Regions from separate parts of the Ferdinandcohnia salidurans genome, predicted to be linked through region 1. Evidence: a T-box and tRNA genes for the amino acid it is inferred to sense, from the RefSeq annotation. Region 1 holds a T-box; the other holds one or more tRNA genes.
The links. The T-box of region 1 lies ahead of alaS (alanine--tRNA ligase). A T-box ahead of a tRNA ligase gene usually reads a tRNA of that ligase, here a tRNA-Ala.

Region 1 (16,145 bases):
GAAGACTTACCTGACATGGTAAAGGATATTTCAGAAAGAGAATTAACGATTAATGAATATCGACTCGAACATGATATTGCTCCGATGGAAACTAGGTCTACATGGAACTTTATGACGGTTGCTGCGGAAATTGTATCATTAATTACATTGTTTACCATAGTAGTTGGTGCTAGTAGTGTTGCCTCTGAATTTACATGGGGAACCATTAAATTATTATTAATACGACCTGTATCAAGAGCGAAGATTCTTCTGTCAAAATATTTAGCTACCATTTTGTTTGCGTTATTTTCTTTAGTCTTACTATTTGCAGTTTCATTTTTAGTAGGAAGTATATTCTTTGGTATCGGAGGCTCCACACCACACCTCGTTTATAGAGATGGTGCAGTACATGAGGTTCATATGGTTTCACATATTCTCGGGATTTTCGGATTAAAATCAATTAATTTAATCATGATGTCAACATTCGCATTTATGATTTCTACTATTTTTAGAAATAGTGGTCTAGCAATTGGTTTAGCAATCTTTTTAATGTTTGCAGGGGTAAATGTTACAGCTCTTCTGGCAACAAAGTTTGATTGGGCAAAATACATCCTATTCGCGAATACAGATCTATCTCAATATCTAACTGGATATGTTCTAGTCGAAGGAATGACGATGGCATTTTCAGTCATCATGTTAATTATTTATTTTGTTATATTCAATGCACTAACGTGGTTTGTCTTTACGAAACGTGACGTTGCTGCTTAATAAAAACAGGGGGAAGAAATAGCCTAGTCTATTTCTCCCCCTCTTTTTGTAATTGCTCAAGCCGATCATATACTTTAGCAAAATATTTTTCTTGTCCATTTTGTTTTGGCTTAAAGTATTTTCTGTTCTTTAATAGGTCTGGTAAGTATTGCTGCTGAACCCATCCATTAGGATAGTCATGTGGATATTTATAGCCAATTCCATGACCTAGTTCTTTTGCGCCGCTGTAATGGGCATCTCGCAGGTGATCTGGAATTTCTCCGATATTTCCCTTGCGAATATCTTCAATTGCTTTATCCAGTGATTTATAAGCACTATTTGTTTTGGGTGATAGACACTGTTCAATCACGACATTTGCTAGTGGAATACGTGCTTCAGGTAGTCCTAAACGTTCTACAGCCTGGCAAGCAGCAATCGTATGAGCCCCAACTTGAGGTGCAGCGATTGAAATATCTTCATAGGCAATTACGGTAAGCCGTCTGCAAATCGAAACTAAATCTCCACCTTCAATTAGTCTAGCTAAATAATGTAAAGCCGCATTTACATCACTACCCCGAATACTTTTTTGAAGGGAAGAGAGCAATGAATAGTGAAGATCGCCATCTTTATCATGAGAAAACCCCTTATTTTCTACGCATTCCTTAACAAGCTCTATGTCAACTTCAACCACTTCACTGTCTCTAGCTTTTGAGGCCATGACAACATCCTCTAACACATTCATAGCAGAACGTGCATCTCCTTTTGTGGATGATGAAATAAGATCAATTGCTTCTTCTGAAATCGAAATTTGCAAATCGCCGAGTCCACGTTCTGAATCCGCTAATGCACGTAGTATTAATTCTTTAATATTTTCTTTTGTTAATGGACGAAGCTCTTTAATCTGTCCACACCTGCTCCGAATCGCAGGGTTTACATCATGGAATGGGTTTTCCGTCGTTGCCCCGATTAATGATATCAAGCCTCTTTCAACATGTGGAAGCAAATAATCTTGCTGCGCTTTGTTAAAACGATGGACTTCATCAATGAAAAGAATTAATTTCCCTTCGGCTTTTGCGGTTGAAACCGCATCCTCTATATCCTTTTTCCCAGCCGTTGTTGCATTAATGGAGATAAAGGGCATATCAACCGTACCTGCAATCGCAGTTGCGATGGAAGTTTTACCAATTCCAGGTTCCCCATAAAGTAAGATGGAAGGTACATGTCCATTCATAATCATTTTATATAAAGCTGTATCTTTACCAATAATATGCTTTTGCCCAAGAATTTCTTCAATATGCTTGGGGCGCATTCGGTACGATAAAGGTGCTTCGATAAGTGATTCAAAAAGCAAAACATTCATCCCCTTAGCCAACAAAATCCTAATAGTTTTAATGTCTGTACATCAACTTTATCATACGTTTCGACCCGATAAAATACAAATACAATGCAATTTATGATATAATGTCGTGAGTTTAGACGAAATCGAAATAGCAAATAGAGAAAAGTTATGCAACAGTGGGAGACACAAGAGATGGAGTGAGGGAAATGAGAGCACAGAGTAGCTTTAGCCGCCACATTTTGAAGTGGTCTACTTTTTTTATTGGGATGTTAATTATGTCATTGGGAATAGTCATGATAATCAAAGCAGAGCTTGGGGCATCACCCTGGGATGTTTTGCATATAGGATTATTTAAACAAATTGGTCTTACTATTGGCTCATGGTCGATCATTGTCGGCTTTTTTGTTTTGTTCCTATCCTCATTATTATTAAAGCGACTGCCTCAAATTGGTGCTTTTTTAAATATGATATCAGTAGGTATTTTCATTGATATGTTCATGATGGCTCCGTTCCTTGTAACACCAGAAACTTTTATTGGGAAATTAATCATGTTGTTGATGGGACTACTTATTAACGGATATGGAATGGGAATTTATATATCAGCGAGTGTCGGTGCAGGTCCAAGGGACAGTCTGATGTTAGCACTAACCCAACTTTCTAATTGGAAAGTGCAATATATTCGTACAGGAATGGAAATTATTGTACTAACGATTGGTTGGTTGTTAGGAGGACCTGTTTTTATCGGAACTTTAATATATTGTGTAGGTATAGGCTATATCGCAGGGTTTGCGTTGCCACAATGTCAACGAATGCATGATGGGTTAAAACAGAAATTGGAGAAGACACCAATAGTTGAAGTGAATCATTTTAGTAATTAGGGGTGAAAGTGAATGAAAATATCAACAAAAGGAAGATATGGTCTGACAATCATGATTGAACTTGCAAAAAATCATGGAAAAGGACCGCTCTCCCTAAAATCAATTGCAGCAAAACACGAGCTTTCTGAACATTATCTTGAACAATTAATCTCACCTTTACGTAATGCAGGATTGGTGAAAAGTATTCGTGGAGCCTATGGTGGCTATGTATTAGGGGATGAACCTACAAAAATTACAGCAGGAGATGTCATACTCGTTCTTGAGGGACCCATTAGCCCTGTAGAAGTTTTGGAGGATGAAGAGCCAGCAAAACGGGAATTATGGATACGAATTCGAGATGCTGTAAAAGAAGTATTAGACGGAACTACACTCGAAGACCTTGCAAGCCATAGCGATGGAAACGATGCATATATGTTTTACATTTAAGGAAAACATGTCATAATAACGTTACTTTTTTAAAAAAGGAGGGCTGATTTGATGCAGCATATTTATTTAGATCATGCAGCTACATCGCCCATGCACCCTGATGTTGTAGAGAGTATGCTTCCCTTTATGACAGAGGCTTTTGGCAATCCGTCTAGCATTCATTTTTTTGGACGAAAAAGTCGTCATGCAGTTGATGAAGCAAGACAAACCATTGCCGGTACAATCAATGCAAAACCAAACGAGATTGTCTTTACAAGTGGAGGTACTGAGGCAGACAATTTAGCAATAATTGGAACTGCTATGAAGATGCAAGGAAAAGGCAAACACATCATTACGTCTGCTATCGAACATCACGCCGTACTTCATACTTGTGAACATCTGGAGAAACAAGGGTTTACAGTTACGTATTTACCAGTAAATGAGGCTGGACTCATTTCTGTCAAGGACATTGAAGCGGCACTAACTCCGGAAACGATCCTTGTGACAATTATGTTTGGCAATAATGAGGTAGGGGCCATACAACCGATTAAGGAAATTGGAGAACTTCTTCAGGATCATCAGGCAGTATTTCACACAGACGCGGTCCAAGCATATGGACTGGTTGATATAGATGTGAATCAATATAAAATTGACCTACTTTCCGTTTCAGCACATAAAATAAATGGCCCTAAGGGAACTGGTTTTTTATTTATGAGAGAGGGAAGAAAGTTAGCTCCTCTTCTATTTGGAGGAGAACAAGAAAAGAAACGTCGTGCAGGAACGGAAAATGTAGCGGGAATTGTTGGATTGCAAACTGCAGCACAGTTGGCGAAGAAAACAATGAGCGAAAAAAATGCTCTATACCAAGATTTCAAACAGGCTTTTGTTTCAGTTTTAAAAGAACAAGATATCTCGTTTGAAGTGAATGGTGAGCTAACGAAGTCTTTACCACATGTGTTAAATATCTATTTTCCTGGTACAAATGTCGAGTCTATGCTCGTTAACTTAGATTTAGCAGGAATAGCAGCTTCAAGTGGGTCAGCATGTACCGCTGGGTCCATTGACCCTTCACATGTGCTGGTTGCGATGTTTGGAAAGGATTCGGAGCGAATCGCTTCTTCTATCCGTTTTAGCTTCGGTATCGGTAATACAATCGAAGTTATAAAAACAGCAGCATTAGAAACAGCAAAAATCGTTTCACGATTAACAAAATAGGAGGTGGAAATATGAAAGATCCTAAAGATACCCGAGTTGTAGTAGGAATGTCTGGTGGAGTAGACTCATCAGTTGCAGCCCTTTTACTAAAAGAGCAAGGCTATGATGTAATCGGGATATTTATGAAAAACTGGGATGATACCGATGAGAATGGCGTATGTACTGCCACTGAGGATTATGAGGACGTAATTCGTGTCTGTAACCAGATCGGCATTCCTTACTACGCAGTCAATTTCGAAAAGCAGTATTGGGACAAAGTGTTTACCTACTTTTTGGACGAGTATAAAGCAGGCAGAACACCAAACCCAGATGTGATGTGTAATAAAGAAATCAAATTTAAAGCCTTTTTAGATCATGCTTTAACACTTGGTGCGGATTATCTCGCGACTGGTCACTACGCTCGTGTTGAATACAGAGACGGTGAATACAAGATGCTCCGTGGGGTAGATGAGAATAAGGACCAAACTTATTTCTTAAATCAACTTACACAGGAGCAGCTTTCAAAGGTCATGTTCCCAATCGGAAATATTGAAAAGTCAAAGGTGCGGGAGCTTGCAAAAGAAGCAAACCTTGCGACTGCCACTAAAAAAGATAGCACTGGGATTTGCTTTATCGGAGAACGTAATTTCAAAGAATTCTTAAGCAATTATTTACCTGCGCAAAAAGGAGATATGGTGACTTTTTCAGGTGAAGTAAAAGGGAAGCATGATGGCTTAATGTATTATACGATTGGTCAACGTCATGGCCTTGGAATTGGCGGAAGCGGAGAACCGTGGTTTGCAGTTGGAAAAGACCTTAAGAAAAATATTCTTTATGTTGACCAAGGTTTCCACAATGAGTTTCTATATTCAGATTCCATTTTAGCTACAAATGTTAGCTGGGTTTCGGATATGGAACCTGAAGAGGAAGTAAAATGCACAGCTAAATTCCGTTATCGTCAACCGGATAATGCAGTAACGGTTAAAAAGGTGGACGATAATACAGTTAAAGTCATTTTTGATGAGCCAATTCGTGCGGTAACACCAGGACAAGCAGTCGTTTTCTATAATGGGGACGAATGTCTCGGTGGTGCAACAATTGATAAAGTCTTTAAAAATGGAGAACGTCTAACATATGTTGGATGAAGAAACCTCAACTCTATATTTAGGGTTGGGGTTTTCCTGTGTTATAATATGAGTGCAAAAAAGTTGATTCTGGAGTTGAATATCATTGGATTTAAATAAACAAGGCATTGAATATATGCAAGAAGGTAAGTATGAAGAAGCAGCGAAATGCTTTTCACAAGCTATTGAAGAAAACCCGAAAGAGCCGGTTTACTATATTAACTTTGGCAATCTTCTAGCGGCTGTGGGTGACCCTGAGAGAGCGATTGCTTTTTTTACGAAAGCACTTGAGCTTGACGAGGAAGCGGGAACTGCTTATTACGGAATCGGTAACCTCCTTTACAACCAAGAAGATTTCTTAAAAGCAAAGGATATGTTTGAAAAAGCTCTAAAAGCAGGCTTGGAAAATAGTGATACATACTTTATGTTAGGTATGACTTTGATTCAACTAGGACAGCCAAAGTTAGCACTGCCATATATGAAGCGTGCAGTGGAATTAAACGAAAATGATGTGGATGCATTATTTCAATATGGCCTCTGCCTAGCGGGTGAATCAGTAATTGACGAAGCTATCAAAACGTTCCATACTGTAATTGAATTAGAGCCTAATCACTCAGATGCCTATTACAATCTAGGTGTAGCCTATGCTGGTTTTAAGAATGATTATGAAAAAGCACTCGAAATGTTTGAAAAAGCATTAGAAATTCAACCTGACCATATGCTTGCAGCAAACGGGAAAAAGATTGTAAGTGAAGCATTAAGTGAATAAATGAGGGGAGGGAATGCTTAATGGAACAACAGGAGTCTTTAGATTTATTTGATGAACAACGAAAATTTATGAAGGGAACTCACTTAGTGACGATCTTTCATAATGAGCAAAATTTATATTCTGTCGTTCGCATTAGACTTCAAGAAACAAATGAAGACTATAATGAAAAAGAAGCAGTTGTAACAGGGTATTTCCCTCGAATTCATGAAAATGAAACATACATCTTTTTTGGTCGCTTAAAGGAGCATCCACGGTTTGGCATCCAGTTCCATGTTGAACAATTTCAAAAAGAAATTCCACATACGAAACAAGGAATCGTCCAATACCTTTCAAGTGATCTTTTTAAAGGGATTGGGAAAAAGACAGCAGAAAAAATTGTAGAAAAACTTGGTGAAGGAGCCATTTCAAAAATCATCGCAAACCCTGATATCTTGCAGGAGGTTGATAAACTTCCAGCAGACAAGGCAAAAGAGATTTATGAAACACTACAAGAACACCAAGGTCTTGAACAAATCATGATTGGCCTCTCTCAATATGGATTTGGTCCTCAGCTTTCCATGCGGATTTATCAAGTCTATAAAGAGCAAACACTTGAAATTCTTCAACATAGTCCGTATAAGTTAGTCGAAGATATTGAAGGTATAGGTTTCGGTAGAGCAGACGAACTAGGACGCCAACTTGGGATTTCTGGAAATCACCCAGACCGAATTAAGGCTGGTTGCTTATACATACTTGAACAAGATTCTTTACAGGACGGACACGTTTACCTTTTTGTTGAGGATTTAATCATTCGTGTTCAGCAATTATTAGAACAAAGTAGCCGTGAAGAAATCATTGCTACAGATATTTCTAAGGAAATAATAAGTTTAACCGAGGAAAGTAAGCTTGTTATTGAAGAGGACAGGGTTTACCTACCTACTCTATATTTTTCTGAAAAAGGATTAATTACAAATATAAAACGAGTCATGGAACAGACTGAATACGAAAACCTATTCCCAGAGTCTGAATTTTTGCTAGCACTTGGTGAGTTAGAGGAAAGAATCAATGTCCAATACGCACCTTCGCAAAAAGATGCGATCCAAAAAGCGCTCATGTCTCCAATGCTTCTCTTAACAGGTGGTCCAGGTACGGGGAAAACAACCGTTATTAAGGGGATCGTTGAATTGTACGGAGAACTGCACGGCTGCTCCTTAGACCCAAAAGATTATAATTCCGAAAATCCTTTCCCAGTTTTATTAGTGGCCCCAACAGGGCGCGCCGCAAAAAGGATGACCGAATCAACTGGTCTTCCTGCCGTCACCATCCATCGACTTTTAGGATGGAACGGAGTCGAAGGATTTAGTCATGATGAGGATAATCCGATAAACGGCAAGCTGTTAATAGTTGATGAAGTTTCAATGGTCGATATTTGGATTGCACATCAGTTGTTTAAATCACTACCGGAGCATATCCAAGTAGTGCTAGTAGGGGATGAAGACCAGTTGCCTTCTGTTGGTCCTGGCCAGGTGTTAAAGGATTTATTGGCATCTGAAGTAGTACCAACTGTACGTTTAACTGATATTTATCGACAATCAGAAGGTTCGTCAATAATTGAATTGGCTCACGATATTAAAAAAGGCGCTCTACCACCTGATATTTCCGCACCTAAAAAGGATCGCTCTTTTTTAAAGTGTTACCAGAACCAGGTACTTGAGGTGGTTAAGCAGGTTTCGGATAATGCAAAAAAGAAGGGCTTTTCCGTTAAGGATATTCAGGTGTTGGCACCAATGTATCGCGGCCCTGCTGGGATTGACAGTTTAAATGTGATGCTGCAAGAGCTTTTTAATCCGCCCGTACACGGCAAGCGAGAATTAAAATATGGAGATATTGTTTACCGGCGTGGTGACAAGGTGCTTCAACTCGTCAATCAGCCTGAGAATAATGTGTTTAATGGCGATATTGGTGAAATTGAGTCAATCTTTTATGCAAAAGAAAACACAGAAAAACAGGACATGGTTGTTATTAATTTTGAAGGTAATGAAGTCACATATACAAAACAGGACTTAAACCAAATCACACATGCCTATTGCTGTTCGATTCACAAATCACAGGGTAGTGAATTCCCAATCGTCATTTTACCGATTGTTAAAGGTTATTATCGCATGCTACGTCGTAATTTAATTTACACAGCCATAACGAGAGCTAAAAACTTCCTAATTTTATGTGGCGAGGAAGATGCATTAAGGCAAGGTGTTCAACGTGCAAATGATACAAACCGTCAAACAACCTTATGCGATAAATTAAAAACAACTTTTGGTGCAATGGTGGAAGCTCCTATTCCTGTAGCAATACCTGAAGAGGCAAAATCCTATCAAGAGGTTATTTTCCAAACCGACCCAAATATTGGCATGGAGGGAATTACTCCATACGATTATATGGAAGTTGAATAAAAGCTGGGGATTCCAGCTTTTTTCTTTTGGAAACTCTTGTGCAGTATGACACCTTACCTGAAAGTGAATGATAAGTAATGTTCGGAAAGGTGGCGATTATCTTTGCGGACGTTCTCTCTACTCAAGGATTTACCGGTCTATGATGAAAAGTCTGCCGAAGAGCTCGGCCGAGTTTCAGACCTTTGTCTCACATCAGATGGCAAGGTAAATGCCCTGATTATGAAAGGAAAAGGACTATTTGAACGAAATCGAGTAGTCCCGATCGAAAGCATCTCCTCGATTGGAGATGATGGTGTCATGGTTTCGGACAGAACGCTATTGGAGCTTCTTGACAATGAAGCCGATACACCCACCTATTTTTTGCACACCCATCATGGATTATTCCGAAAGCCACTTTTGTCCTCAGAAGGTCAAAAATTAGGCTTACTTGAAGATGTATATTTTACAGAAGAAGTGGGCACTATTATAGGGTATGAAGTAACGGATGGCTTTTTTGCTGATATAACAGAAGGAAAAAAGGTAATCAAAACCAACGAACCTTTAAAAATCGGTGAAGATGTCATCGTCGTATCTATAAATTAGGAATTCCATGATGTGAGGTGTACCCTGTGAAGTGCCCAAACTGTAAAAGTAAAGATATCGGTAAAATTGGTGTTAACCAATATTACTGCTGGGGATGTTTTATCGAACTATCTGTTAACAAAGGACAAATATTCACACATCAGGTAGAGGAAGATGGCACACTCAGTTCGTTGGATGATCTGTTTGCTGAAGACGACAGAAGGATCAGTATGTAATCCTAAACAAGGAGTGAAGAGGATATGAATAAAACAATGACTTCTCTAATCACTATGGGTCTAGGTGCTGCGGCATACGGAATGATGCAAAGAACAGATGTTATGTCTGCCCGCAACATGAAAAAAATTCGCAAACGTATTACGAAAATGTTTTAAAATGTGATGAAATGGAAAAACCCCACGGATGTGGGGTTTTTTGGTATCTGTTTGGAGTAGTGTCCCTCAAAACTAAAGAAAGAGGTCCGAGCTTGGATAAAATTAGGAGTTAGGAACCGGCAAAGTGGAGAAAGAGGTTCGCGCCTGGATAAAATTAGGAGTAAGCAAACCTGCAAAGTAGAGAAAAAGGTCCACATCTGGATAAAATTAGGAGTAAGCAAACCGGCAAAGTGGAGAAAGAGGTCCGCACCTGGATAAAACTAGTAATCGCCATACCAGCTATAAGACTTTAATCAACCATCCCCAAAAATACCCACCCAAAACTGTCACGGACCACCTTTACTTCCTTTTATCCACATAATATGAGCCTCTACCAAATAATATCAAATCGAAATTCTTGGATAGTATTTTTTGTATTGTTTTTTTTGACCTTATAACCTTACACCAATTATAAATAACATCCACAGTTATTCGTTTTTCAGGAAAAAGGAACCTAAACTCCTCTACACTCCTAAGTATCGCTGATTCTTTGTCCTCCACAAAGCCACATTTATTACAAACCAAAGTTTGTCTATTTGTATCTTCATATTCCAAGCACCCACTCTTACAAACAATCCCCTTCTCCAACTCCTCATATGTGTAATCTGGCAGTCTCGAATAGGGATTCTTCGTTATATGCAATGAAGCCAATTTTTTAGCTAATTCTATATGACCCCCGGAAACCCCAGATGCCGCACCAGCATCTAGTTTTTTCAAAAAACGACCTAGTTGTGCATGGAATACATAGGGTCCATTAACCGGTGCCTCATATAAATAAAACTCTGGGTTGATGAATATTACATTAGATTCAACTGGTACATTGAACCTCAATTCCTGGAGGAGTTGCCGAAATAATGATTCGCTGCGGGAGGTTTGGATGAGAGGGTTTTTGATTTCTTTTCCATTCATTATGTGCAAGCGGCCATCTTTGATGTAATAGTCTCCTTCGTAGTTTTTTACTTCAAAGATGAATATTTTCTTTTGCGTGATAAGCAGGGAATCAATTTGGAATAGGGTGTTGTTCACTTTCAGGAGAAGGTCGTTTAATATGAGGTTTTCATTTGTGAGGCCTAAAAGCAACTGGTCAAACTGTTTTTCACCTAGCCAGCCTTTTTCGAGGGATACAAAATTGTTTTCGTCTTCTTCCGCTAGTTTCTTGTGGACTCGTAAAGAGCGTAGTAACTCTAGTTCAATGTTTTCACCACGTGGTTTAATAACTATAACCAATCTACCACATCCTTTCAGCTATATTTTACAAAACAATCTGTCTTTTTACAATATTTTCTGTTGCGTTCACAACCCGTATAAAACCGCATATACTCCAAAAACTACTAACAAGGGAGTGAATGAGATGAGTGAAAATAGAATCAAATGGATTTTCAGAATATCACTATTATTACTAGCGTTTTTAACTATTTATGTTTTTTTGAAATTGGCTCCAGTCTGGCTCCCGATTGTGTTACTCTTAAAAACATTTCTCGTTCCTTTTATTCTTTCTATTTTTATCGCTTACTTGCTGCATCCCATTATTGAAAAAATCAGCAATCGTGGAGTACCGAGATCACTAGCGATCTTACTCATCTATTTTGTTTTTTTCGGTGGGGTTGGTTTTGGTATATACAAAGGAATTCCGGTAATTCTTGCACAACTCAAGGACCTTGCTGAGAGCTTCCCAGAATTCAGTAAGACCTATAGAGTATGGTTAAAAGAAATTGAATCAGGTAGTTCACAGCTTCCTGCCTTTGTTCACTCACAGCTTGATGATTTGCTTAATTCGCTAGAAAATTATGTGGATTATCTACTTTCAAGGACAATTGAATTTTTGAAAGTATTGCTTAATTCCATTTTCATTATTGCTATTATTCCATTCATCGTTTTTTATTTGTTAAAGGACCACGACCAAATGATGAAAGCAGTTTGGTATATTACGCCTCGAAAACTTAGAAAAGCAGGTCAGCTTTTTTTTCGAGATGTTGATGAGTCATTGGGGAATTATATTAGAGGGCAACTGATTGTTTGTTTGCTTGTTGGAACAACAGCCTCAATCGCATTTTGGATCTCCGGTATGAAATATCCCTTATTATTTGGAAGCATAGTGGGCATAACGAATATCATCCCATACTTCGGTCCAATTATTGGTGCAATTCCAGCCGCCATTATTGCTGCAACGATTTCAATCAAGATGCTAATCATTGTTGTTCTTGTTGTGTTTGGACTTCAGTTTATCGAAGGAAACCTGCTTTCACCAATTATTGTCGGGAAAAGCTTACGCTTACATCCGATTGTAATTATTGCGGCGTTATTAGTAGGTGGAGAAGTAGGGGGAGTCGTGGGCCTGATTGTTGCTGTTCCGGTTGTGGCCATATTAAAGGTGTTTATCGTTCACGCGAAACAACATTTTACAGTTGCTCGAAAGGAACAATAACACATTGAACGCTGACGTTGACAAACATTTTTGACTTGAATATAATTGACAAGAAACTAGGTAATACATAATGTGACAATTTAATCACGATGAGTGAAAACTATGAAGGAATCAGTACGTTACAGTACCATCAAACCAGAGAGAAATTTCCAAGGCTGAGAGGAATTTCGGATGAAGGGTAACAGAAAGCTACTCCTGAGTGTAGGTAAACCTACCGGTGAATACCGTTATCAATATACGAAGGTGATGGGCACTATTTCTTTGTGTCCATAATCAGGGTGGTACCGCGAGCATACTCTCGTCCCTGTTTTTTAGGGGATTAGAGTATTTTTTTATGTCTAAAATGTAATTGGAGGTAATGAAATGAAACAGTTAACATCAGCTCAAGTTCGCCAAATGTTTTTGGATTTTTTCCAATCAAAGGGGCACGCAGTAGAACCAAGTGCTTCCTTAGTTCCACATGAAGATCCATCCTTACTATGGATCAATAGTGGTGTTGCTACTTTAAAAAAATATTTTGATGGACGTGTAATCCCTCAAAATCCAAGAATTTGTAATGCACAGAAATCAATTCGTACAAATGATATTGAAAATGTTGGAAAAACAGCACGCCACCATACTTTCTTTGAAATGCTAGGAAATTTCTCCATTGGTGATTACTTCAAAGAAGAATCAATTGAATGGGCATGGGAATTCTTAACAAGCAAAGATTGGATTGGTTTTGACCCAGAGAAGCTTTCTGTAACGATTCATCCTGAGGATGATGAAGCATTTGAGCTTTGGAATAAAAAGATTGGAATTCCTGAGGAACGAATCATTCGTCTTGAAGGAAACTTCTGGGATATCGGTGAAGGTCCAAGTGGTCCAAATACAGAAATCTTCTTTGACCGAGGCGAGGAATTTGGTAATGACCCAAATGATCCAGAATTATATCCAGGTGGAGAAAATGAACGTTATCTAGAAATATGGAACCTTGTGTTCTCACAATTTAACCATAACCCAGATGGTTCTTATACTCCACTTCCTAAAAAGAATATTGATACAGGGATGGGTCTTGAAAGAATGTGCTCTGTTATTCAAAACGTGCCTACAAACTTTGACACAGATCTTTTTATGCCGATTATTGAGGCAACTGAATCCATTTCAGGTGAAAAATATCGTCAATCAAAAGATAAGGATGAGGCATTTAAGGTTATTGCTGACCACATCCGTACAGTTACATTTGCAGTTGGAGATGGTGCGCTTCCTTCCAACGAAGGTCGTGGCTATGTAATCAGACGACTATTAAGACGCGCTGTACGTTATGCAAAACAAATATCCATCAACCGTCCGTTCATGTATGAACTCGTTCCAGTTGTAGGGGAGATCATGGTTGATTTTTATCCGGAAGTAAAAGAGAAGACTGAGTTTATACAGAAAGTCGTGAAAACAGAAGAGGAACGCTTCCACGAAACTTTACATGATGGACTAGCAATTCTATCAACTGTTATTCAAAAGGAAAAAGCAAAAGGCAGTGACACGATTCCTGGTGCAGATGTCTTCCGCTTATATGATACGTATGGTTTCCCTGTTGAACTAACAGAGGAATACGCAGAAGAAGAAGGTATGAAAGTCGACCACGATGGCTTTGAACGTGAAATGGAAAGTCAACGTGAAAGAGCAAGATCTGCTCGTCAAGATGTTGATTCCATGCAGGTCCAAAGCGGGGTTCTTGGTGAAATTAAAGTTGAGAGCACATTTGTTGGGTATGATGAACTTGAAGCCGAGTCAACCGTTCTTGTCATCGTAAAAGATGGAGAAATGGTCGAGAAAGCAAATGAAGGCGACGAAATTCAACTTATTTTAAACCAAACGCCTTTTTACGCTGAGAGTGGTGGACAAATCGCTGATGAAGGTACAATTGAAAACGACAATACAAAATTAGTTGTAAAAGACGTTCAAAAAGCGCCTAATGGACAAAACCTTCATCGAGTAGTTATTGAAAAAGGAAGTTTAACAAAAGGTGATAAGCTTCATGCGAAGGTTGACCAAGAGAATCGTGCTGGGGTTATTAAAAACCACACGGCGACTCACCTTTTACATCAAGCATTAAAAGATGTGCTCGGTGCACACGTAAACCAAGCGGGTTCACTTGTAACATCAAATCGTTTGCGTTTTGACTTCTCTCATTTTGGTCAAATTAAACAAGAAGAGATTGAGCAAATTGAAGCGATTGTGAATGAAAAAGTTTGGAGTAGCATCCCGGTTAATATTGACTATAAATCGCTAGCTGAGGCAAAAGTGATGGGAGCAATGGCTCTATTCGGTGAAAAATATGGCAACATCGTTCGTGTTGTTCAAGTTGGTGACTATAGTTTAGAGCTTTGTGGTGGATGTCATGTACCAAACACATCAACTATTGGGTTATTCAAAATAGTTTCTGAGTCCGGTATAGGTGCAGGTACACGTCGTATTGAAGCTGTAACAGGTGAAGCGGCATACCATGTAATCAATGATCAAGTGAAAATGCTGCAGGAAGTTGCTAACCTTTTAAAAACAAAGCCGGCAGAAGTTCCAAGTCGCATTGAAGCATTACAACATGAAATTCGTAATTTGCATCGTGAAAATGAATCACTTTCTGCGAAACTTGGCAATATAGAAGCTGGTAGCCTTGTTGAAAAAGCGAAAGAAATTAATGGAGCAACTGTTTTATATAGTAAGGTAAATGCCCAAGATATGAATAATCTTCGTGCAATGGTCGATGACTTAAAACAAAAGCTTGGCTCAGCTGTAATTGTCTTAGGTTCTGTTAACGAAGACAAGGTAAACTTAACGGCTGGTGTAACAAAAGACTTGATTGATAAAGGCTTCCATGCCGGAAAATTAATTAAGGAAGTAGCGACTCGTTGTGGCGGCGGCGGTGGTGGCCGACCTGATATGGCGCAAGCGGGTGGTAAAAATCCAGAACAGCTTGAATCTGCATTACAATTTGTAGAAGAATGGGTAAAAAATATATAAAAATACTTGTTCAAAAAGGAGGGTGAAAAGGACCGCGTCGACAAAAACGCCACGTCCTGTGGCATTGTCGACACTAGCACGTCCTGTGCGTCGAAAGTTCAAGGCGGTGCAGCTTTGAGTACCGGAGCGTATGCATTTTATACGTGAGGAACGGAGAAGCAAGCCAACGCAGAAATTTGATGTGTCATTTTCGACCGACTTTTTGAACTACCTCTAAAAAATGTGAATTTGTATCATTCTGTCTAAAGGAATGATACAAATTGTCACTTCTTGTTTCTATTTAGTTGTGATTAGTGTACAATGAGTGGTAAGATTTACATGTACGGATGCGGACACCAGAATCTAAAGAGTGAGGTGCAAAACTTGAGCTCATTTGATAAAACGATGAAATTCAACTTTCCAGAGGAACCAGTTGAAACCAATGTAAATGAAGTATTATTCAATGTTTATGATGCTCTTCAAGAAAAAGGATACAATCCAATCAATCAAATTGTAGGGTACTTGTTATCCGGAGATCCTGCATACATTCCACGTCATAATGACGCAAGGAATATCATCCGAAAGCTTGAACGAGATGAAATAATCGAGGAGTTAGTGAAGTCGTATTTAAAGATCCATCGTGAGGGGTAAAACGAATGAGGATTCTCGGTTTGGACGTCGGCTCAAAAACAGTCGGTGTCGCCGTCAGTGATGAAATGGGCTGGACTGCTCAAGGCATTGAAACAATCAAGATAAATGAAGAACGACAGCAGTTTGGATTGGAAAGACTTGGTGAAATTATCAAGGAATATGAAGTAGAGTCTGTCGTAATTGGTTTACCTAAGAATATGAATGGAACTATTGGACCACGTGGTGAAGCCAGTCAAT
Region 2 (16,145 bases), on a different contig from region 1:
GGGTTACAATTCCAACACCGATAAAGATCAGAAACATCCCCACAATTCTTCCAACAAATGAAGTTGGAGCATAATCACCGTATCCTACTGTTGCGGCGGTGACAATCGACCACCAAACCCCGTCGAAAACGGTTGGAAAGTTTTCCGGCTCAATTAAGTGAATAATGGCACCAAAGATGATGATGACTAATAAAACAATTCCAATAAGCTTGGCAATCAAAAAGCGCTTAAAAAAGGAAGCTAAGATACTTGTTAACAAACACTCCACTCCTTTTTTCTTCTATTTTTTTTCATCTTTTGGTAGAAAGGCAAAGATCTCTTTTATGATTGTATTAATCCTACGAGTAATCTCTTCGTCTCCAAAGGTCTCCTTCGCTTTTTCAATGGCTTCAATAACCTCTTGATCAAATTCAATCAGAGGCTTGTCTTCTTCTGCCTCATTGTATAACTGAATGACAACATCTAAGCCTTCATTTAACCGATCAATCGAATCACTAAGTGTCTTCTTCTCATTTTCATTAAGCTTCATACGTTTACTCCTCTTCCTTGATCCTTTCCTATATAGTGTGTTCAAAAGCTTGCTATTTTTGCATAAATTTCCTAGAAATTCGGAAACTATTGGAGGGAAGAAAATATTAATTGGGAGTGAGTAGAATGGATATTCGTAGAGCAAGGCAAATCTTATCTTCATCAAATGAAGTTACCGTTCATTATCAAGGCACTTCAGTATGGATTGACAGCTGCGATGAGCAGGGGAATATGTGCACAGTCCACCTTAAAGGTAGGGAGCATGAAAAAAATATTGTCCCAGTAGCTGAATTGGAAGAAATGTAAGTACAAAAGTATTAGATCGGGTTGATTTTTGCCGGGTGTAGGGTGGCATTTTGACTGGAAAGAGAAAATTATTGTTTTCTCTGTCTGAATCATCCCGGCATTCCGACTTGCTTTAGAGGTATCTGGGTGCTAAGAGTCCGAATCAATGACACAATTGGACTCACTGGAGCTTTTTCTGGTTGAGTCTGTCGGAATCAACCCGTAATTCTGACACAAAGGAGTAGTTAGTGGTTGAGGCTGTCAGAATAACCCTTGAATTCAGACTCACCGTAGAGTTTTTTTGTTCACTGAGTCCGAATAAGCTTTGCATTCTGACACAAGGGAGATGTTTCGGGTTAAGTCTGTCAGAATAACCCTTGTATTGGGACACACCGTAGAGTTTTCTGTGTTCACTGAGTCCGAATTGACCAAGCATTCTGGCACAAAGTAGAAGTTACTGGTTGAGTCTGTCAGAAAAACCCTTGATTTCAGACTCACCGTAGAGTATTCTAGTTCACTGAGTCCGAATGAGCCTAGCATTCTGACACAAGGGAGAAGTTTCGGGTTGAGTCTGTCAGAATAACCCTTGTATTCAGACTCACCGTAGAGTTTTTTGGTTCACTGAGTCCGAATAAGCTTTGCATTCTGACACAAAGGAGTAGTTACTTGCTGAGTCTGTCAGAAAATCCCTTGTATTGGGACACACCGTAGAGTTTTCTGTGTTCACTGAGTCCGAATGAGCCAAGCATTCTGACACAAAGGAGAAGTAAGTGGTTGAGTCTGTCAGAATAACCCTTGTATTCAGACTCACCGCAGAGTTTTCTAGTTCATTGAGTCCGAATTGGCTAAGCATTCTGACACAAAGGAGAAGTTACTTATTGAGTCTGTCAGAAAAACCCTTGAATTCAGACTCACCGTAGAAGTTTCAAGTTCCTGAGTCAGAATCATCAAGTGGACTCACCGAGAACTACCATGTTCCTTACTAATATTGAATGACAAAACAAAAGCTCCCATTTTACGCAAAGGGGAGCTTTTTTAATCCCAAAATCCACTAATGAATTTTGCGAATATATCCGAACTAAAGTAGAAAAATGAGCATAGAAAAAAAGCAATCACAAGTCCAGTTAAAATCCAACTAAGTGTCTCCTTCTTCACACAATCACCTCTTTTATATACTATTTGCATATTGGAATCTTTCATGCAAACCAAAAAACCTCTAGGACACCCTAGAGGTTTTTTGTATATATAAATGATAGGGGAAATGAAGTAAAAAGTGCCTCTAATTATGAGAGAGTAATTAGAGGCAAGAGAGAAATGAAAACTTCATTGAATTAGACGACCTGTCTTGTAAAAGGTTACAAACTCTATAAAATTTTTTTAAAGGATATTCATTCTTTTTCTCTTCCAAGCATACATATAGGACAAGCGAAAAAAAGAGGGGGATTTGATATGTCTTATCCAGGATCAAAGGGTTGGTATGTGAAACAATTAAAAGAAAAAGGGATTTACCATCATCCAGTTGAGCGTAAAAAACTAGAAACGTATAAAACATATATCCTACGAAAATTATATTTTGAACTAGTTGCGGATAAAGAAGCAGATAAATAATTGTCAAAAGCGGTCCTCGAGGCTGCTTTTTTTGTGCGAACATTTTTCTCCAAATCTACTCATTTTTAAAATATAATAAGAGATGAGTAGGAGGGGGATCAGTGGAAACAGTCGAAATCGATTTATCACAACGATTTGAGATAGCCTTCAATCGTGTTCATAAAGCATTAAGTAAAATGGTCAAGAATGTGAATGGAGATATATTTAGTCAATTGGTTGCACATGGTGCAAAAAGGCATGCCATAATCCGTTCCTATAAGGATGAACTCTTTCAATTTGCTAAGCTCCGCAATGCGATTGTCCATGAAAAATTACGTGCTGATTTTTATATAGCTGAGCCACATCAAGAAGTGGTTGAGCGGATTGAGGAAATTGCAGCTCTTTTGGAGAAACCAGTAACGGCATTATCGATTTCAAGTCGCCCTGTTATTTATTTTAATTTTCATTCCTCTATTAAAGATGTGATTCTTGCTATCCATAATAATTCGTATACGAAGTTTCCGATTTACAATGATGGTACATGCATTGGAATTTTAACGTCTGGGGCCATAATGAAATGGATGGCCAAACATTTATCAAATGATAGTATCGATTTATCAAATATCCGAGTTGGGGAAGTTATCCCCTACGAAACAAAGCATCTAATCGAATTTGTTGATCAAAATTGTGATATATTTGTCGTTGAAGAAAAGTTTGAGAAACGCCATGCCCATGGTAAAAAACTAGAAGCGGTCATCATAACCGAAACTGGACAAATCGACGAAAAGCCATTAGGGATCATCACATCATGGGACCTAATTGAAATTGATTAAATACGCGAACTAAAAAGGCACTGAGAACAGTGCCTTTTAATTATTAAACTGAATATAGGAACGTCGCTTCCACCCTAGCGGTTATCGTCAATTCCCCAGCTTGGATCGGTGTAGCAGCTTCACTTTTGGCAAACATTGCAGTTTGAAATGGAACAGGTGGGCTTTGCTGTGATAACTCCTTAATTTGAAGGGGAACCTCTTGAAGTGCAACTCCTAATTTTTTTGCGATTGTCCTTGCTTTATCTTGTCCGTCTTGAACGGCATTCTGAAGTGCTCTTTCATAATATATTTGAGGATTGCGTACTGTAAAAGTAATATTCGTCACCGTATTGGCTCCGTTCTGAACGGCTGTATCTACAACGGTACCTACCGATTGGATGTCCACATCTGATATTTGTAACATATGAGTCACTCGGTAGCCCCTTAAGGTCTGTTTCGAGTTTTCATAGTCATAAATGATGTCGATTCGAAAATCTACTGTTTTGATATGTTCATTTGGTATCCCTAGTCCTAATAAAGAATCTATGACCTTTTTTGTTAGTTGGTTATTTTCATTTTGAGCTTCAGTAACTGTGCTACTTTCTGTGATGACACCTAATGTGATGGTGGCAATGTTCGGCGCAGTTGTAACAATTCCCTCACCATTTACTTGCATTCGATGTGTATTGGTACTATTGTTCCTTTTAGGTTGAGAACGCATCATCCAAGGTTCATAATAATACATCGTAGAGCTCCTTCCCAAAATAATCTTTTTGGTATTGTATTACTTCGAGAACATTTAGGTGTGCATACAAAAAAATAAAGCCCACGGATTTCATGAGCTTAGCCAGCCATTCTTTTTCGATACAATGGTCCAAAAATGACGTGTAAACATATATCCCCTGTAAAGTGAGCAATCATGGCTATTTCAATTCCAAACTTCCAATATAAATACCCAAACAACATTCCAGGTATGGCATTAAGTAAAACCGTACGGATAATAACGATTTTGGATTTGCCGAAAAGTCCAAAAGCAGCCGGCAAATGTCCTACGCCGAATAAAAGGGCAGCAACGATGATCCCAATCCAATATGCAAGATCGCCTAACCCTAAAAGGCTTAATACATATACCACTGCTGTCATTAAAAATAAGCGGGTTAAAACTTCCTCTGAGATTCCACCATAAAATGAAGCTAAAAACGATTGAAATCTAGAAGGTTCATCCATTTGAACATTAGGTATCTTTTTCATGAAAAGAATATCCAAACCGATGATGATAATGGCTACAACAAATCCAATCACAATACTCAGAAGAATGGTCCCTGAGATGTCGTAGGGAACAGTGCTCCCATCTAACCAGGAATCAATTAACCACCAATGTAAGTCAACTTTTGGAGCAAGCCATGTTCCAATAAATGCGGAAACTCCTAATAACACAACACTTTGAATGATACTGATTAAAACAAGTACTGGTGTAGGAGGAATCTTTTTAGTGGGATTCTTTATTGTATCCTCTTCAATTTTTCCTTTTAACATTTTAAACTGATAGGGCATAACGACGATTGCCCCGATTGATGCAGCTATCCAAAATATAAAAAACTCTGTCATCTAAACACCCTCATTCATTTTCGTTATCATTTATTTTCCGTAGATAATACGAATGAAGTGTTGAGAAAGTTCATTTTTATTTTTCAAGTTAAACAAAAAAAGGTGCCCATTAAGGCACCTTAATCATACTTGATCTTCTTTAACATTATTCATAATGGATACAATATTTTTTACCCATTGATTATTTAGACCAGTGGCGTCATTCGCTGCTTGATTTGGAGCATAGATTGTTTGGATTTCACCGATTGTTTCATTTCCGTTCTCGACATAGTATTTCTTTAAATAGATCGCTTTAAAATGGATACTATCTTCAATAGAACGAAACTTTTGCCATTCTGTTCCACCTTCGACTAATTCCTGGCAACCAGGGTTTGGATAATCTTCCCCAAAAATATCGGCGTAAATATCAGGCATACATGTAATACCCCCAATATTGTTCCAAGGTGAGGTTGAAATTTCAGAATCTCCCCAACCGGTTTCCTGAGCAGCTAATGCTGCTAAAAATACAGGATCAATATCATGCTCTTCACCCGATTTTACAAAGTTTGGTCCTAAACCTTTTAGATTTCCCTTTAAATGCTTGTCCAATTCTTGACCAGTAATAGTATTTTCCTGTTCTACATTATAATTTTTTGAAGCCATTTGCACAGGCTTGCTTTGCGGTTTTTGATTATTTATTTTTTCTTTCTTTAATTCTTTTACTGGATTAATTGCTGGCGTGTTTTTCTTTTCAAGTGTTTCAGCATTTGAATGTTGCATGGTAGCGAAAATACTTGTTCCTATAATGATTACAACACCAATTATATAAATGAGGGCTGGTTTTTTAAGTAAAAGGTTTGAGATTTTCATATTATCCTACCTCCTTCATAAGACCTTTTTCCTACTCATGGAAACTATCCTAACATACTAAAATGACAGTTATGTTACAAAGAGGTTATAACAATCTTATAAAAAGATGACAAAGGGTATAGGTTGTTTGCAAATATACTGTTAGTCTAGTATAATCTGAAACTGTATGTTCGTTGTCAGAAACGTAAACATTTCCCATTTTTATCAATAAAATGGAAGTAAATTGCTTTTAAGGCAAAAAATATACAATGAAAGGTGTTTGTTATGTATTTTCAAAGTTTGCTAATGAAAGAGGATCTGAATAAGAACCCGTCAGAGGTCAAACAGGATTTAGAGGATTTACAGTTTCAGCTTTTTCGCATGCAAGATAACATCAAAGAAATTTCTAAAAAGCATCAAATTATCGGTATTGACCAATCAAAGGAAGAAAAATGGGTAATTGTATCGGCCTTTGATGACGGCAATCGTTGCCAAATCATGGTGAATGATTGTGACACAGCCTATAGAGGTAACTGGGATTTTTCACTTCAGGCACAATACAAAGATGAAGCTAATGCGATTCATATTGGTGATATCAAAGGACCTGCGAACCAGGGCTATGGTTCGATTTGCATGAATCATTTAAAGGAAATTGCGCGCGAACAAAACATCCCTGTTATTACAGGCGATATCGCAAAAAGAGACTGGGATCACGTTGATCGTCTTGTCTATTTTTACGAAAAACACGATTTCGAAGTTGAAATCGATCCTAAAACAAAATCGGGTGAAATTATTTGGAAAGATTAATTAAAAAGAAAGAGACCTGCTTACCACTTATCTTACGGTAAAGCAGGTCTTTTTATTATGAAATAAAATGTCCAAACCGATTGAAGACTTTGACGTATGATACATTAGCTTTGAAAAAGGAATGAGAACAATGTTATATAAACGTATAATATACAGAGTCAACCCGAGCAATGCTTCTCAATGTGCCCAATTTTTAAATGACCACTTTATCCCCATTCAAATTAAAAATGGTGCAAAACTAATTGGGCAGTGGCAAGATGAATCCAATAAGGAAATAATGGCCGTTTGGGAATATCCAAATATGGACGAGTATATAAAAATTGAAAAAAGAGTTTACAAAGAGAAACAGAAAATAGAGGAACTAAAAAAGCATTACTTAGATTGTAAGGAGGATTTCTTATCTTCGACAGGTACGTATGAGTCCCCTAAACACACAGTCAGTGTAAGTGGATTTATCACAAATGATAATAACGAAGTATTACTGGTAAAGACTTTTTGGCGATCTGATACTTGGGAGCTTCCTGGAGGTGGAGTTGATGAAGGTGAGACGTTAGACAAGGCCCTTTGTCGGGAAATTTTCGAAGAAACAGGGGTTCATGTGCGATTACATGGTGTAACGGGTGTATATTCAAATGGAAGTGTCGTTTCAATTGTTTTTCGCGGGGAATATAGTGGAGGCAATTTAACGACGTCTAACGAAACAAAAGAAGTAGCTTTTGTAAAAATAAATGAATTTAATTTTGCTGATTATATAAAGAGGCCAAAGTTTAAACCACGTGTTCTTGATGCGCTAAAAGGAGATTATGTGCCATATGAAGCTTTTAAAGTGAGACCATATGAATTATTAGCAAGATTTGAAGGAAATTAGTTACTTTTTAACTTTCATAAATAATGGTACCATTATAATAAAATTTGGTTTAGTCATAGGAGCTCACATCATGAAATTAATGAACAAAGGTTTAATACTTGGAATTGCAGCGATCATTCAGGGCTTTGCCATGGCAACCTTTTTATTTCCACATTATATTCCAACTGGAGGAGCAGCTAGTGTTGCAGTACTGGTCAACTTTTTAGCGGGTACTCCTTTTGATATTACGCTTTGGGTACTAAATGCGGGTCTTTTATTTGCTGCGATTAAGTGGCTTGGAAAAGAGGCCGCGATTTGGACGCTGTACTGTGTCACAGTTACAGCACTCACCATTCGTCTGATCAGTCCGTTGGTAACAAATCCCATATCAAATGTAATCGTTGATTTAATAGTAGGTTCGATGATCTTTGGTGTTGGAATTGGGATATTATTTCGAATGGGTGCCTCATCAGGTGGAATGGATATTTTAGCTTTAATCATTTCAAAACTTAAAGGATTTTCACCAGGAAAAACACTGTTTGCAATTAATGGTACGATTTTGCTTGCGACAGGAATTATCGTGGATTGGAAAATCATCATTTATGCGCTCGTTAGTCAATTTATAAGCACACGGATTATCGATCTCTTATATAAGGTCCAATTGCCAAAACGGCAAATTCAAAAACATAATACAAATACGTATTAACAAAAAAAAGCGAGAACCCTTAAATGAGGTTCTCGCCTATTTTAATTCAAGCTACTGTTGAGTTGTTATTTAGTTCATAGCAATCCAGACACTCTTTACTTCTGAATAGTTATTTAATGCATAGGATCCCATTTCACGGCCGATTCCGGATTGCTTGTAGCCACCGAACGGAGAAGCTGCATCGAATGCATTATAGCAGTTAACCCATACTGTACCAGCTCGTAAGTTGTTTGCGATATAATGTGCTTTCCCAACATCTCGCGTCCACACACCAGCTGCAAGACCATACTCAGAATTATTTGCACGTGCAATTAATTCATCAAGGTCATCATATGGCATTGCCGAAATAACAGGACCAAAGATTTCTTCTTTCGCGATTGTCATTTCGTCTTTTACATTCGCAAAAATAGTTGGAGATACGAAATAGCCTTCTTCAAATGGTTTTTGACCACCGACAACTAGTTCTGCACCTTCGTTAATTCCTTTTTCAATATATCCTAAAACGCGATTTTGTTGTTCGATTGAAACAAGTGGTCCAATTTCTGTATCAGAATGCAAACCTGCACCTTGTTTAATCTTCTCAGCATGGCTTGCCATGTCTGCCACAACATTATCAAATTGTTTCTTTTGTATGAAAACACGTGACCCAGCACAACATACCTGACCTTGGTTAAACATAACCCCATTTAATGCACCAGGGATGGCCTTTGAAAGATCAGCATCAGGTAAAATAATATTTGGAGATTTTCCTCCTAATTCTAATGTTACACGTTTTAATGTTTTGGAGGCTCTTTCCATGATGCTTTTTCCTACTTCTGTTGAACCAGTGAACGCAATCTTATCAACCAATGGATGATCAACTAGAGGTTGACCAGCTGTTTCACCAAATCCAGGAACGATATTCACAACCCCAGCTGGGAATCCGGCTTCTTCCATTAGCTCTGCTAAATAAAGAGCAGAAAGAGGAGTTTGTTCAGCTGGCTTTAATACAATCGTACAACCAGTTGCAAGAGCTGCACCAAGCTTCCACATTGCCATTAATAGTGGGAAGTTCCATGGAATGATCTGACCCACAACACCAACAGCCTCATGACGAGTATAGTTAAAGAATGGTCCATTTACAGGAATAGTTTGTCCTACAATTTTCGTAGACCATCCAGCATAATAACGCATATGTTCAATTGCTAGAGGAATATCTGCATTTGATGTTTCACGAATCGGTTTTCCATTATCCAATGTTTCCAACTGTGCTAGCTCATCTTTATGTAGCTCCATCAAATCTGCCAGTTTATACATGATACGGCTTCTTTCGGCTGCCGTCATTTTTTGCCAAGGGCCTTCATCAAAAGCTTTTCGGGCAGCTTTTACAGCACGGTCAATATCTTCTGGACCAGCTTCACTTACAGTTGCTAAAACTTCCCCGGTAGCTGGATTATAGGATTCGAACGTTTTACCAGAAGCACTCTCAACAAATTCTCCATTGATATAAAGCTTCTTAGTCCCTCTTAAAAATGACTCAACCTTTTCTCGTAATGCAAAAATTAATTGGCTCATTTTCTTCCTCCTTTTTAATATGAAACTAGCAATACAGGCATTGCTAAAACACCTTCAATACTAATGGTAACATTTATAAACTAGTAATCAACCAACTTTTGGTAAAAAATTCCGACAATTCATGACGGGTTTTTTCGACAAAAAAAGAATGATTGATAATCAATCATTCTACCAAGAATACGTTATTAAGGAACAATTGTTACTGGACATGGAGCATCATGTAATACTTTATAGCTTACACTGCCAAGCACGGTTCGTTTGATAGCGCCAAGTCCCCTATATCCCATGATAATTTGCGTTGCTTGTGATTCTCTTGCTTCCTCACATATTTCAATTGATGGATCACCAATTCTTAATTTTGTCTCGACGGGGATAGTGACACTTTTTAGTTCTGCTATTGCACGTTCAAACGCATTTTTACTTTCTTCGGTTTGATACTCTCTAATTTGTTCTTTCCCAACAAAACGTTTTACATTTGGAGTATTATAACTTGGCTGGACATTAAGTAATACGATTTCTGAATTTTTTTCATCTGCTAGTTTTAACGCGAATTGTAATGCTTTAATAGAATGAGTGGAACCATCAACAGGAACAAGTAGTCTGTTCATAAAGGAAACCCCTTTCAATTTGGTGAGATTGAGCTTTCTAAGTGCAACATGCAAATAGAAATAAAAATCAACCCCTACTTCTATTATAATGGTATTCTTGTATTAGCAGATGTAGTTAACAAAATTGTTGAAATAATAACGAATTTACAAAAGTTATTCCATTTGAAATTTGAATTCTTTAGTTAAATCATTTACTATAAAATTTAAAAAATGGCAGTTCAGAAGTAGGGATTGAACATGAATGAACGAAAACAATATGTCTTAGAAAAGGCTCATCAACTCTTTATGGAAAAAGGGTTTCAAGCCACGTCAATCCAAGATATCCTTGATTCTAGTGGGATTTCAAAGGGGACCTTTTATAACTATTTTTCTTCAAAAAGCGAACTGTTTATGGCCGTTTTTAACTCAATCCAAATTAAAAATGAGGAAGAACGGAATAGATTATTAATAGGTGAAAACCTTGCGAATATTGATATCTTTAGTAAACAACTTGGTCTCTTTTTCCAGCTAAATAAGCAAAACAAACTTTATGCTCTGATTGAAGAGGCCCTTGTATCGAATGATCCGGACTTAAAGCAGTTTGTAAAACAATTTCAGTTAATGCAACTTAGATGGCTTTATTATCGTTTTATTGACTTATTTGGTGAAGAGAAACGTGAGTATTTATTGGATTGTGCGATTCTTTTTTCCGGAATGCTACAACAATCGTTTCAATATCATTTCTTTACGTACGGTCCGAGAGTTGATCATGAAGCCATCATTCAATATTGTGTCGATCGCTTAATAACGTTAGTTGAAGATGTAGATAAAGCAAATAATAAGCTATTGAATCCTGAGTTACTAAAAACATGGTTGCCTGAAAAGAATGAAGGGAAAAAGAATGTTCAAAATGAATTTTTCGAAAAATCAAATGACCTGAAAAAGGCGATTATGAAGATTCGTCAAAATGAACCGGAAAAAGTAAAGTACCATCAATTAGTTGACTTCATTCAGGAAGAAGCTATGAATAATAAACTCCCACGTCTCTTTCTCATCGAGAGCTCACTATTATCTTTAGTGATGAGCAAAGAGCTTCAACAAACAGAAGAGCTTTCTCAGTTTGCTCACTTTGTGAGAGAGCATATATTAAACCAAGAACAGACCCAATCAAACTGATCGGGTCTGTTGTGCTTTTATCAATAAGAAAAGCCACTCAATGTGGACCAAAGAGTGACTTTAATGATGGAGTTGATGGGAATCGAACCCACGACCCTTTGCCTGCCAGGCAAATGCTCTCCCCCTGAGCTACAACCCCGTATGAATTTAGCAAAATTATATCATGTGGCTTCTTAATAGACAATATTTTAATACGTTTTTTTGCATGAGGATCTCCAAAAATTCATATATTCTACTAAAAATCTGTAAAAGAATCCTTTAATTTCGATATAAATAACCAGAAAAAAATGGTAAAATTGATTAAACCTAAAATGGTGGTGGACTTGTGATTTATTTATATGTATTAGCTTCTTATTTTATAGGGTCGATTATGACCGGATATGTCGTCATGAGGTTTATGAAAGGCGAGGATATTCGCAAACTTGGTAGTGGGAATGTAGGAGCTCGGAATGCTGGTAGATTGCTAGGAAAGAAGGGATTTTTGCTAACAGCCATTGGTGATGTTTTAAAAGGGATGGTTGTAGTTCTAGGTGCAAAATACTTGAATTTTTCATTTGAAATTCAGATTCTCTCATTAATTGCAGTCGTCATCGGACATATTTGGCCAATTACTCTCAAATTTAAAGGCGGAAAAGGAATTGCGACCGCAGCTGGTGGATTAGTTGTATTGGCTTATCAACCGTTTCTAGTATTTGGTGCGATCTTCCTTCTTTTATTATTGATTTTGAGGAGCTTTACGTTAGCTGGAATGTCTGCTTTTCTTACTGTTCCAGTCATTTATTGGTTCATGGATTATTCCATCCGTGAATGTATTCTTATTTTTATCGTAATCGCCCTATTACTAATGGCACATCGTGACAATCTAAAGGAAAAATTAGTGAATAAAAACATATAAGCGGAGTGATTCCAACGTGACTTTTGTCTTTAAAATAGCACGGACAAAACAAGAATTTAATCAAATCCATCGTTTAAACTACAAAACATTTGTTGAAGAAATTCCACAGCATGAAAAAAATGAAGAAAAAATGTTAATTGATAAATTTCATGATGAAAATACATATTTAATTTGCGTAAAGGATTCTAAATTAGTAGGTATGATTGCTGTAAGAGCCAATAGACCGTTTTCACTTGATCATAAGCTTCCAAATCTTGATGAACAGCTACCAGTTAAACCAGATAGTCCGTGCGAAATTCGTTTGCTAGCTGTTGAGGAAGAATATCGGAATAATGGGAGGATCTTTTTCGGCCTTGCCCAGCTTATGTCTAATTATTGCTTGAAAGAAGGCTATGATGTTGCCTTAATCTCAGGAACAACAAGACAAGAAAAATTATATCGTCAATTAGGATTCAAACCATTCGCATCTCTAACTGGGACCGAAGTTGCATCGTTTTGGCCGATGTATTTAACAAAACAGACGTTTGATGAATCTTTGGCTGGCAGAATATTAAAAGAACCTGTTAGCTTTTTACCTGGCCCAATTAAAATAAGCGAGGATGTAAAAGCAGCACTTGGCGAGGAGCCGATTTCCCATCGTTCGAATGAATTTTCATTTCAAATGAAGTCTGTAAGAGAGAAATTATGTAAAATGACAAACTCAAAGCATGTGGAAATTTTGGTTGGCTCTGGTACTTTAGCTAATGATGTTATTGCAGCCCAGCTATCTGTACTAGGAGGTAAAGGCCTAATCATTAGCAATGGAGAGTTTGGGTCAAGATTAATTGATCATGCTAATCGAGCTGGTTTAGCTTTTACAAGATTAGAAAAAACATGGGGAACTCCTATTACAGAAGCTGATATAAAGAGTGAACTCGAAAATGGTGAGTATACATGGCTTTGGGGTGTCCATAGTGAAACCTCTACAGGTATGCTCATAAATTATGGAGATTTAAAAGAAATCTGCCTGAAGAACAATGTCAAGCTTTGTCTGGATTGTATTAGTACAATTGGAGCAGTTAAACTAGATTTCCAGAATATATACTTGGCATCAGGGGTGAGCGGGAAAGCAATTGGTGGCTATACTGGACTCTCATTTGTCTTCCATAATCATGAAGTCGTGCCAAATCAGTCAATTCCAAGATATTTGGATCTCGGAATGTATGCCTATAATCAAAGTATTCCATATTCCCATTCCTCGAACTTGCTAGAGGCTTTAAATCAAGCTCTTAAAAAATACGAAATAGATGAGTATTATTCTGAAATAAAAACAAGATACAAGTTGATTCGTGAATATCTTGAAGGTCTTGGCCTACAGATTTTAACACCACAAGAATCTTCATCACCTGCAATCATGACGGTGTTACTACCAAACCATATTTCTTCAGGGGACTTTGGAGATGATATGGCACTACAAGGGTATTACCTTCACTATGAAAGCAGCTATTTACAAGAAAAGAAATGGATTCAAATCTCGTGTCTAAGCAACCACGATGAAAAGAAAATAGCAAGAATGCTACGAGTGTTTGAGCTATTATTAAATCAATATGCAAAATTAGGAGAACCCTCGGTATAGAGGGTTTTCTTTTTTTGTCTAGCTCTAGGCGCTATCGGCTCGAGTCATAAGCCAATCGCTTCGGAAGGCAGAAGGCGCCTTCTGTCAGCGCTTGTCTTATGCTTGTCGCCGATGGGCGAGCGCCTTCCGCATTTCTTTTTATGTAACATTTCTTTCCGAGTTTCGTCTAAGTGGAAAAGGGGTGAAATGGATGAAGAAAAGATGGTTCATTTATCTTGCTTCAGTTATTATAATCACGGCTATGACTATATTTTTTACCACTTCTAAACCAACCGTTGTCAACCAGGTGGATACTGAAATCCAACCCGTCACAAAAGAAAAACTCCAAGAGATATTTCGGGAAGCTCTTAAGGAAGAAAAGCGGAATCAAAGGTTTAGTATTTTCGGAAGGGATACCGCTAAACAAGAAATGTCCGTAACAAATGAATCCTCCGCAGCTGATCAAGCCACTGAAGGTGGAAGTGATCATTCAGAAACGAATACACAGGTTCAGGGTGTTGATGAAGCAGACATTGTAAAAACAAATGGAAAACATATTTTTCAAATCATTGATGGAAAGCTTAATGTCATTAAAGCAGCACCTGCAAAGGAAATGTCTTTACTAAAATCTATATCATTCTCACACTCATTTTCACCAAGCCAATTATTTTTGTATGAAGACCAGCTCGTCGTAATTGGTTATACATTCCGTGATAGTACACCACATGTAAATCCAAATCAGCGTAAGATGATATACCCGCCTAGACATTTTGAAGCTACAACGGCCATTGTTTACGACATAAATGATCCTAGTAATCCCGAGGAAATACGTAGGGTAGAAGTAGAAGGCAACCATGTGACATCACGGAGAATAGACAATTACGTATATCTCGTATCTAATCATTATCCGAATTACTGGATTATGGAAGACATGAGGGACGATGAGGTCGAATTGAGACCGCGATTTTCAGATACTGCACATAAAGATGAAAGCACGTTAATCCCATATGAAGACATTCAATATATACCAGGGTCAAAAGAATCCAACTTCACTTTAATTGCAGCATTTGATTTGAATGAGCCTAAAAAAGAAGCTTCGATTACTTCTTATATAGGAAGTGGAAATCAAATGTATATGTCAAAGGAGAACATTTATATTGCGGTTTCAAGCTACTATGCCGTACCTTTTATGGAGGGTGGGACTGATAACTCTCCTAATACAAGCTTATATAAATTCTCAGTGGAAAAGGACAAAGTCGAATTCCATAGTTCGACTGAAGTACCAGGAACGATTTTAAATCAATTTTCAATGGACGAGTACAACGGTACTTTCCGAGTAGCCACAACGAAAGGGGATACTTGGAATACCAACAAACCTTCTGCGAATAATTTGTATATTTATGATGAGAATTTAAAGCAAATTGGTTCCTTAAGTGATTTAGCTCGTGGAGAACGAATTTATTCTGCAAGATTTATGGGGGAACGAATCTATATTGTTACCTTTAAACAAGTCGATCCATTGTTTGTGATTGATGCTAGCGATCCAAAAAATCCAAAGGTATTAGGTGAGTTGAAAATACCGGGCTTTAGTAATTACCTTCATCCGTATGACGATAACCATCTAATTGGTTTTGGTTATGACACAAAGGTGGTCGCCGATAAAACAAGTACGGGTGAGCCAAGGGTGTATACAGATGGGATCAAAATTTCCTTGTTTGATATTCGAGATGTGAATCATCCAAAGGAGAAATTTACAGAAATCATTGGTGGTAGAGGAACATACTCGCCTTTAAATTATGACCATAAGGCTCTATTGTTTAATAAGGAAAAAGGAATCTTCGCATTCCCTATTACTGTTTTTCAAAATATAGAAGGAAAACAGTACGAACAAAGTTTCGAATTTCAGGGAGCTTATGTGTACGATATCAATTTAGAAGGAATTGAACTTAAAGCAAAGCTATCACATGACGTTCCTGGGCCATATGAAACATGGGAGGGTGAGATTCAACGAGTCCTGACAATCGGTGATAATCTATACGCTATTTCGCCGACAAAAATTTCTGCATATAACGTAAAAAACTATGAGCAAATTTCTTCATCTTCATTGGATTAAAAAAGGGTAGAATTTCTTCTATCCTTTTTTGGTATTTATCTTATATACTTAATAAGATTATATAAGGAATGAAGGGACATACATGAATCAACCGAAAATAAATCCATACTTTGTATTAGCCATTGGTGCCGTTTCGGTATCCACCTCGGCTATATTTGTGAAATTAGCAAATGCGCCTGCACCCGTTATCGCTTTTTACCGGCTCTTTTTTACAGTTC

Region 2: it has a tRNA-Ala gene. The T-box ahead of alaS (alanine--tRNA ligase) is inferred to sense a tRNA for this amino acid. The anticodon was not compared.

Annotation. Positions count from the first base shown of each region.
Region 1 is NZ_JBHUEK010000031.1:137,027-153,171, forward strand. It holds gene ACFSFW_RS21180 (ABC transporter permease) at 1-747, shown strand, start outside; gene ACFSFW_RS21185 (replication-associated recombination protein A) at 776-2,077, opposite strand; gene ACFSFW_RS21190 (YczE/YyaS/YitT family protein) at 2,272-2,943, shown strand; gene cymR (cysteine metabolism transcriptional regulator CymR) at 2,956-3,369, shown strand; gene ACFSFW_RS21200 (cysteine desulfurase family protein) at 3,421-4,563, shown strand; gene mnmA (tRNA 2-thiouridine(34) synthase MnmA) at 4,575-5,687, shown strand; gene ACFSFW_RS21210 (tetratricopeptide repeat protein) at 5,773-6,435, shown strand; gene recD2 (SF1B family DNA helicase RecD2) at 6,456-8,864, shown strand; gene ACFSFW_RS21220 (PRC-barrel domain-containing protein) at 8,967-9,446, shown strand; gene ACFSFW_RS21225 (YrzR-like zinc ribbon domain) at 9,473-9,661, shown strand; gene ACFSFW_RS21230 (YrzQ family protein) at 9,686-9,817, shown strand; gene ACFSFW_RS21235 (nuclease-related domain-containing protein) at 10,157-11,083, opposite strand; gene ACFSFW_RS21240 (AI-2E family transporter) at 11,208-12,281, shown strand; T-box leader at 12,375-12,590, shown strand; gene alaS (alanine--tRNA ligase) at 12,645-15,278, shown strand; gene ACFSFW_RS21250 (IreB family regulatory phosphoprotein) at 15,642-15,908, shown strand; gene ruvX (Holliday junction resolvase RuvX) at 15,914-16,145, shown strand, end outside.
Region 2 is NZ_JBHUEK010000010.1:362,259-378,403, forward strand. It holds gene ACFSFW_RS09105 (potassium channel family protein) at 1-259, opposite strand, end outside; gene ACFSFW_RS09110 (atypical membrane-integrating protein (Mistic protein)) at 281-529, opposite strand; gene ACFSFW_RS09115 (H-type small acid-soluble spore protein) at 655-834, shown strand; gene ACFSFW_RS09120 (DUF2639 domain-containing protein) at 2,263-2,421, shown strand; gene ACFSFW_RS09125 (CBS domain-containing protein) at 2,523-3,233, shown strand; gene ACFSFW_RS09130 (SIMPL domain-containing protein) at 3,277-3,957, opposite strand; gene ACFSFW_RS09135 (CPBP family intramembrane glutamic endopeptidase) at 4,056-4,820, opposite strand; gene ACFSFW_RS09140 (glucosaminidase domain-containing protein) at 4,944-5,669, opposite strand; gene ACFSFW_RS09145 (hypothetical protein) at 5,934-6,455, shown strand; gene ACFSFW_RS09150 (NUDIX hydrolase) at 6,586-7,323, shown strand; gene ACFSFW_RS09155 (YitT family protein) at 7,394-8,008, shown strand; gene ACFSFW_RS09160 (aldehyde dehydrogenase family protein) at 8,078-9,562, opposite strand; gene ACFSFW_RS09165 (universal stress protein) at 9,748-10,170, opposite strand; gene ACFSFW_RS09170 (TetR/AcrR family transcriptional regulator) at 10,408-11,325, shown strand; tRNA gene ACFSFW_RS09175 (tRNA-Ala) at 11,393-11,464, opposite strand; gene plsY (glycerol-3-phosphate 1-O-acyltransferase PlsY) at 11,651-12,220, shown strand; gene ACFSFW_RS09185 (aminotransferase class V-fold PLP-dependent enzyme) at 12,237-13,835, shown strand; gene ACFSFW_RS09190 (beta-propeller domain-containing protein) at 14,026-15,927, shown strand; gene ACFSFW_RS09195 (DMT family transporter) at 16,010-16,145, shown strand, end outside.